One region of the Lysinibacillus sp. 1 U-2021 genome, then DNA from elsewhere that is predicted to be linked to it. Evidence: a T-box and tRNA genes for the amino acid it is inferred to sense, from the RefSeq annotation. Region 1 holds a T-box; the other regions hold tRNA genes.
The links. A T-box is a leader RNA that pairs with one kind of tRNA and senses whether it is charged. The one in region 1 lies ahead of serS (serine--tRNA ligase), so its partner is inferred to be a tRNA-Ser.
Positions count from the first base shown of each region.

Region 2: it encodes a tRNA-Ser, which carries the amino acid that the T-box ahead of serS (serine--tRNA ligase) is inferred to sense. The anticodon was not compared.
Region 3: it encodes a tRNA-Ser, which carries the amino acid that the T-box ahead of serS (serine--tRNA ligase) is inferred to sense. The anticodon was not compared.

Region 1 covers NZ_CP123966.1:3,398,562-3,400,792, forward strand. Annotated here, with positions in the region: gene pdxS (pyridoxal 5'-phosphate synthase lyase subunit PdxS) at 1-23, shown strand, start outside; gene pdxT (pyridoxal 5'-phosphate synthase glutaminase subunit PdxT) at 25-588, shown strand; T-box leader at 638-857, shown strand; gene serS (serine--tRNA ligase) at 933-2,213, shown strand.
Region 2 covers NZ_CP123966.1:300,180-302,410, reverse strand. Annotated here, with positions in the region: partial or broken gene gnd (decarboxylating NADP(+)-dependent phosphogluconate dehydrogenase) at 1-270, opposite strand, end outside; tRNA gene QH639_RS01605 (tRNA-Glu) at 277-348, opposite strand; tRNA gene QH639_RS01600 (tRNA-Ser) at 351-441, opposite strand; tRNA gene QH639_RS01595 (tRNA-Asn) at 453-529, opposite strand; tRNA gene QH639_RS01590 (tRNA-Ile) at 534-610, opposite strand; tRNA gene QH639_RS01585 (tRNA-Gly) at 612-685, opposite strand; tRNA gene QH639_RS01580 (tRNA-Phe) at 691-766, opposite strand; tRNA gene QH639_RS01575 (tRNA-Asp) at 825-900, opposite strand; tRNA gene QH639_RS01570 (tRNA-Met) at 904-978, opposite strand; tRNA gene QH639_RS01565 (tRNA-Ser) at 1,032-1,124, opposite strand; tRNA gene QH639_RS01560 (tRNA-Ile) at 1,140-1,216, opposite strand; tRNA gene QH639_RS01555 (tRNA-Met) at 1,224-1,297, opposite strand; tRNA gene QH639_RS01550 (tRNA-Ala) at 1,326-1,401, opposite strand; tRNA gene QH639_RS01545 (tRNA-Pro) at 1,417-1,493, opposite strand; tRNA gene QH639_RS01540 (tRNA-Arg) at 1,503-1,579, opposite strand; tRNA gene QH639_RS01535 (tRNA-Leu) at 1,588-1,676, opposite strand; tRNA gene QH639_RS01530 (tRNA-Gly) at 1,682-1,756, opposite strand; tRNA gene QH639_RS01525 (tRNA-Leu) at 1,793-1,877, opposite strand; tRNA gene QH639_RS01520 (tRNA-Lys) at 1,895-1,970, opposite strand; tRNA gene QH639_RS01515 (tRNA-Thr) at 1,978-2,053, opposite strand; tRNA gene QH639_RS01510 (tRNA-Val) at 2,057-2,132, opposite strand; rRNA gene rrf (5S ribosomal RNA) at 2,143-2,231, opposite strand, start outside.
Region 3 covers NZ_CP123966.1:4,549,116-4,551,346, reverse strand. Annotated here, with positions in the region: gene QH639_RS24250 (nitric oxide synthase oxygenase) at 1-291, opposite strand, end outside; tRNA gene QH639_RS24245 (tRNA-Glu) at 861-932, opposite strand; tRNA gene QH639_RS24240 (tRNA-Asn) at 934-1,010, opposite strand; tRNA gene QH639_RS24235 (tRNA-Ile) at 1,018-1,091, opposite strand; tRNA gene QH639_RS24230 (tRNA-Gly) at 1,096-1,169, opposite strand; tRNA gene QH639_RS24225 (tRNA-Phe) at 1,175-1,250, opposite strand; tRNA gene QH639_RS24220 (tRNA-Ser) at 1,257-1,349, opposite strand; tRNA gene QH639_RS24215 (tRNA-Ala) at 1,363-1,438, opposite strand; tRNA gene QH639_RS24210 (tRNA-Pro) at 1,454-1,530, opposite strand; tRNA gene QH639_RS24205 (tRNA-Arg) at 1,546-1,622, opposite strand; tRNA gene QH639_RS24200 (tRNA-Lys) at 1,641-1,713, opposite strand; tRNA gene QH639_RS24195 (tRNA-Gln) at 1,727-1,801, opposite strand; tRNA gene QH639_RS24190 (tRNA-His) at 1,811-1,886, opposite strand; tRNA gene QH639_RS24185 (tRNA-Trp) at 1,935-2,008, opposite strand; tRNA gene QH639_RS24180 (tRNA-Tyr) at 2,013-2,096, opposite strand; tRNA gene QH639_RS24175 (tRNA-Thr) at 2,104-2,179, opposite strand; tRNA gene QH639_RS24170 (tRNA-Asp) at 2,188-2,231, opposite strand, start outside.

The sequences.
Region 1 (2,231 bases):
GTATGCAAGAGCGAGGTTGGTAGCATGAAGCGAATTGGTGTATTAGCATTACAAGGAGCAGTTCGTGAGCATATACAAATGTTAGAAGCTCTTGGTTGTGAAGCAATTCAAGTAAAACAAAGAAAGGATTTAGGAAGCCTAGATGGACTTGTGTTACCAGGTGGAGAAAGCACAACAATGAGAAAATTGCTGGATCGATTTGATCTGCTAGAGCCAATTCGTGGACTTGCACAGAAAGGATTACCGATGCTTGGTACATGTGCGGGATTAATTTTATTAGCCAAGGATCTAATTGAAGATGAACCACATTTGGCTGTGATGGACGTGACTGTAGCAAGAAACTCATATGGACGTCAGGTGGATAGCTTCGAAGTACAACTAGATATTCCTAAAGTCGGTGTAGGGATTCCAGCAGTATTTATTCGTGCACCTCATATTGAAGCGGTAGGTAAAGGTGTTGAAATTCTTGCAAAACATGATGGGAAAATAATCTTGGCACAAGATGGCCATTTATTGGGTTGTTCGTTTCATCCCGAATTAACAGAGGATACACGAATTCTTGAATATTTTGTAACCTCTATGGTATGACTTGCAAAATTTGTTTTCATATAGTACAGTATGGTTAAATTTTAAATAACTGAACACGATGATGGGAAGTAGTAGCAAGCACGTTTTTTTTAGAGAGTCAGCGGCTGGTGGAAGCTGATAAAAGCACTTGTGAATCCGTCCTGGAGTTGCACAGTCGAAGTGAATGAAGTAGGCTGTAGCCGGCTGAAATGCCGTTATGAAATAAGTGGATTAGGCAGAAATAGGTCTAGTCAATTAGGGTGGCAACGCGGGTAGCTCTCGTCCCTTTTTAGGGATGAGGGCTTTTTTGTGTTCATTTCGCTGCAACGATTTTCCATCATGAAGAAACTATTGGAGGTATGAAGATGTTAGATATTAAACGCGTACGCGATAATTTCGCGGAAATTAAAGAGATGTTATTAACACGTAATGAAGATTTAGGAAATTTAGATGACTTTGAAGGCTTAGATGCAAAACGTCGTGAATTAATTGCCAAAACAGAAGAATTAAAAGCAGAACGCAATAAAGTATCTGAACAAATCTCAGTTATGAAACGCAACAAAGAAAATGCTGATGAAGTCATTGCTCGTATGCGTCAGGTTGGCGATGAAATTAAAGAATTAGATGTACAATTAAATGATGTTGAAGAACGCTTTAAAGATATGATGATGCGTTTACCAAATATCCCACATGAATCTGTACCAGTAGGCACAACAGAGGATGACAATGTTGAAGAATATACGTGGGGTGAAATTCCGACATTTGATTTTGATATTAAAGCACACTGGGACCTTGCAACGGATTTAAAAATTGTAGACTTTGAACGTGGCGCGAAAGTAACAGGTAGCCGTTTCTTATTCTATCGTGGTCTTGGTGCTCGTTTAGAACGAGCATTAATGACATTCATGATGGATTTACATGCAGAGGAGCATGGTTACGAGGAAATGCTACCACCTGTCATTGTTAATCGAGATAGCCTAACAGGTACAGGGCAACTTCCGAAATTTGAGGAAGATGTATTCAAATTAGAGGAAACAGATTATTTTATGATTCCAACTGCAGAAGTACCAGTAACGAACTTCTATCGAGATGAGATTTTACCGGCTGAAGCTTTACCACAAGGCTTTGCAGCGTATAGTGCTTGCTTCCGTTCAGAAGCGGGATCTGCAGGTCGTGATACACGTGGTTTAATTCGTCAACACCAGTTCAATAAAGTAGAATTAGTACGTTTTGTAAAACCAGAGGAGTCATACGAACAATTAGAGCTACTAACAAGTCATGCAGAAAAAGTATTACAATTACTAGGCTTACCATATCGTAAGTTAAAAATGTGTACAGCTGATTTAGGTTTTACTGCAGCGAAAAAATATGATTTAGAAGTTTGGATTCCTGCACAAAACATGTACCGTGAAATTTCTTCTTGCTCTAACTTTGAGGATTTCCAGGCACGACGAGCAAATATCCGCTTCCGTCGTGAGCCAAATGCAAAACCAGAATATGTGCATACATTAAACGGCTCAGGTCTTGCCATTGGCCGTACAGTTGCTGCTCTTCTAGAAAACTACCAACAAGCTGATGGCAGCGTAGTAATTCCTGAAGTTTTAAGACCTTATATGGGCGGTAAAGAAGTAATCGCACCAAAATAAACGACAGATAAAGCTATT
Region 2 (2,231 bases), 1.9 Mb from region 1:
GGCGATCTTGGTAAGGATCGGAGCAACCAGTTCATAGGCTTCTTTCTGGCCACCAGGCATAATGGAAGGACCTTTCAGCGCGCCCTCTTCACCACCGGAAACACCGGTACCAATGAAGTTAAAGCCTTCAGCAGAAAGCTCACGATTACGACGAATGGTGTCCTGGAAGAAGGTATTACCACCATCGATGATGATGTCACCTTTATCGAGGTATGGCTTAAGGGAATCAATAGCAGCATCCGTGCCTGCACCTGCTTTCACCATTAACAGGTAGTATGACCCGTACGGGATTCGAACCCGTGTTACCGCCGTGAAAGGGCGGTGTCTTAACCACTTGACCAACGGGCCCATGGCGGAGAAGGAGGGATTTGAACCCTCGCGCCGGTTACCCGACCTACACCCTTAGCAGGGGCGCCTCTTCAGCCTCTTGAGTACTTCCCCAAAATAAAAAATGGCTCCGAAGGCAGGACTCGAACCTGCGACAACCTGATTAACAGTCAGGTGCTACTACCAACTGAGCTACTTCGGAATAATGGTGGGCCTAAATGGACTCGAACCATCGACCTCACGCTTATCAGGCGTGCGCTCTAACCAGCTGAGCTATAGGCCCTTGGAGCGGGTGATGGGAATCGAACCCACGACATCAGCTTGGAAGGCTGAGGTTTTACCATTAAACTACACCCGCATAAATGGTGGGTCAGGACGGAATCGAACCGCCGACACTTAGAGCTTCAATCTAATGCTCTACCAACTGAGCTACTGACCCATTTCGTCCATGCTAAGCTTTCTCACTCTTTTGCTTCTCATGACTTTTATTTTAAAAATGGCGGTCCCGACCGGGATCGAACCGGCGATCTCCTGCGTGACAGGCAGGCATGTTAACCGCTACACCACGGGACCTTTTGGTTGCGGGGGCCGGATTTGAACCAACGACCTTCGGGTTATGAGCCCGACGAGCTACCACTGCTCCACCCCGCGATAATTTTATGTTGTTTCGAGTTTTTAAAGCACCATTTATAAAAATTTAAAACTGGAGGAGGTAGAGGGATTCGAACCCCCGCGCGGTGTTACCCGCCTGTCGGTTTTCAAGACCGATCCCTTCAGCCAGACTTGGGTATACCTCCGTTACAATATATAAATGGTGGACCTTGCAGGACTCGAACCTGCGACCGGACGGTTATGAGCCGTCTGCTCTAACCAACTGAGCTAAAGGTCCTTTAAGATGGCGGCAGAGGGGATCGAACCCCCGACCTTACGGGTATGAACCGTACGCTCTAGCCAGCTGAGCTACGCCGCCAGGATCTTTATACTGGTTAATTTACTTATGGTGGAGCCTAGCGGGATCGAACCGCTGACCTCCTGCGTGCAAGGCAGGCGCTCTCCCAGCTGAGCTAAGGCCCCATAATTTTTTGGAAATGGTCGGGAAGACAGGATTCGAACCTGCGACCCCTTGGTCCCAAACCAAGTGCTCTACCAAGCTGAGCTACTTCCCGTTGTTCTTTTGGCGCGCCCGACAGGAGTCGAACCCATAACCTTCTGATCCGTAGTCAGACGCTCTATCCAATTGAGCTACGGGCGCATTTAAAATGGTGCCGAGGACCGGAATCGAACCGGTACGGTAGTCACCTACCGCAGGATTTTAAGTCCTGTGCGTCTGCCAGTTCCGCCACCCCGGCACATTTGGAGCGGAAGACGAGGTTCGAACTCGCGACCCCCACCTTGGCAAGGTGGTGTTCTACCACTGAACTACTTCCGCATGTGCATAAGCTTTTTTATCTGGCAATGAAAATAATGGTGCGGGTGAAGGGAGTCGAACCCCCACGCCTTGCGGCGCTAGATCCTAAGTCTAGTGCGTCTGCCAATTCCGCCACACCCGCTTATTATTATTTAAAAATGGTGAGCCATGAAGGACTCGAACCTTCGACCCTCTGATTAAAAGTCAGATGCTCTACCAACTGAGCTAATGGCTCGAAAAAATGGTGCCGGCTATAGGAATCGAACCCACGACCTACTGATTACAAGTCAGTTGCTCTACCTGCTGAGCTAAACCGGCATATGGTGGAGGATGACGGGCTCGAACCGCCGACCCTCTGCTTGTAAGGCAGATGCTCTCCCAGCTGAGCTAATCCTCCTGGGTATTATGCCTAGCGACGTCCTACTCTCACAGGGGGAAGCCCCCAACTACCATCGGCGCTAAAGAGCTTAACTTCCGTGTTCGGTATGGGAACGGG
Region 3 (2,231 bases), 1.2 Mb from region 1:
TTTCCCATGATTTGTCGCATAATCAATATGTTCTAGTAATTTATGAAAAATAGCCTTTTCATCTAAAACATCACGTGCATCTACCACATGCAGTGACTGCCAAAACAGACGTCCAATACACTTATTGCTATTTCGCCATGCCACCCGTGCACCAAAAACTAGCTCCTCTGTTGTTGGGTGATATTCACCTGCATCCTTAACTGCCTGTAATCTATTCTTTAACCAAAGTTCTGATTCATTTTGTTCTGTCTGATATAGATTTAAAAATTGCTGTATCTCCTGTATATTCATATCGATTCCTCCACTTATCCTCATATTAGAGGAACAAAACAACAAGCACCATGAAAATAGTAATCGAAAAAACATACATATTTTATATATGAAATAGTTTGTTCAAATTTACTCTATAGACTCTTTTTCGTAAGAGAATGTAAGGGAGAAAGATTTTAATTATTATAAAAAGGCTACAGTAGTCATGTAGCCTTTTTCAGGGGATTGCAGAACAAAGAAATCAACAGAATTTTTATAAATGATGGAAAGACTAATCGCTCTGAGCTACTTACTTGCTGCTAGTACTTCGCTTTCGCATAGAGCAGAACCAGTTTCACTAATTCTCTGGGCAGGATTGCGCCTGTATCGCTATACTAGAGAAGTCAAGCGCCTTCACAAAAATGTTGACCATGAAGTGTACGTGGTAAGTAAAGCGGTTTATTGGAAGCCCATAGAAAGATGCTAGGGGAATGAAATTTAGTCCCTCACCTTGCCAATAGGTCTTTTTCTGCTATTGCATTATCTTTTATCGATTAACAAAAAGGAGAATAGAAAAAAGCATGTAACACACATCTGTGCTACATGCTTGATGACCCGTACGGGATTCGAACCCGTGTTACCGCCGTGAAAGGGCGGTGTCTTAACCACTTGACCAACGGGCCGTGGCTCCGAAGGCAGGACTCGAACCTGCGACAACCTGATTAACAGTCAGGTGCTACTACCAACTGAGCTACTTCGGAATAATGATGGGCCTAAATGGACTCGAACCATCGACCTCACGCTTATCAGGCGTGCGCTCTAACCAGCTGAGCTATAGGCCCATTTTGGAGCGGGTGATGAGAATCGAACTCACGACATCAGCTTGGAAGGCTGAGGTTTTACCATTAAACTACACCCGCAATAATGGTGGGTCAGGACGGAATCGAACCGCCGACACTTAGAGCTTCAATCTAATGCTCTACCAACTGAGCTACTGACCCGAAAAATGGAGGAGGTAGAGGGATTCGAACCCCCGCGCGGTGTTACCCGCCTGTCGGTTTTCAAGACCGATCCCTTCAGCCAGACTTGGGTATACCTCCAAAAATATTACAATGGTGGAGCCTAGCGGGATCGAACCGCTGACCTCCTGCGTGCAAGGCAGGCGCTCTCCCAGCTGAGCTAAGGCCCCATTTAACATGAAAGATGGTCGGAATGACAGGATTCGAACCTACGACCCCTTGGTCCCAAACCAAGTGCTCTACCAAGCTGAGCTACATTCCGTAAACATGATTTTATTGGCGCGCCCGACAGGAGTCGAACCCATAACCTTCTGATCCGTAGTCAGACGCTCTATCCAATTGAGCTACGGGCGCATGTTAATTAAAAAATGATGAGCCATGAAGGACTCGAACCTTCGACCCTCTGATTAAAAGTCAGATGCTCTACCAACTGAGCTAATGGCTCGTGAAATTAAAAATGGCTGGGGTACTAGGATTCGAACCTAGGCATGACGGAATCAAAATCCGTTGCCTTACCGCTTGGCTATACCCCAATTTTAAAATGGGGCGACTGATGGGAATCGAACCCACGAATGTCGGAACCACAATCCGATGCGTTAACCACTTCGCCACAATCGCCACTATATAGATTATATTAGCTGTATTATGAACGAGTACCTCAATACCTGGCAGGGGCAGTAGGAATCGAACCCACACCAAAGGTTTTGGAGACCTCTATTCTACCGTTGAACTATGCCCCTAAAATGGTGGAGGGGGACGGATTCGAACCGCCGAACCCTAAGGAGCGGATTTACAGTCCGCCGCGTTTAGCCACTTCGCTACCCCTCCAAGGGAATGGTGCCGGCGATAGGAGTCGAACCCACGACCTACTGATTACAAGTCAGTTGCTCTACCAACTGAGCTACACCGGCAATAATAATGGCGGTCCCGACCGGGATCGAACCGGCGATCTCCTGCGTGACA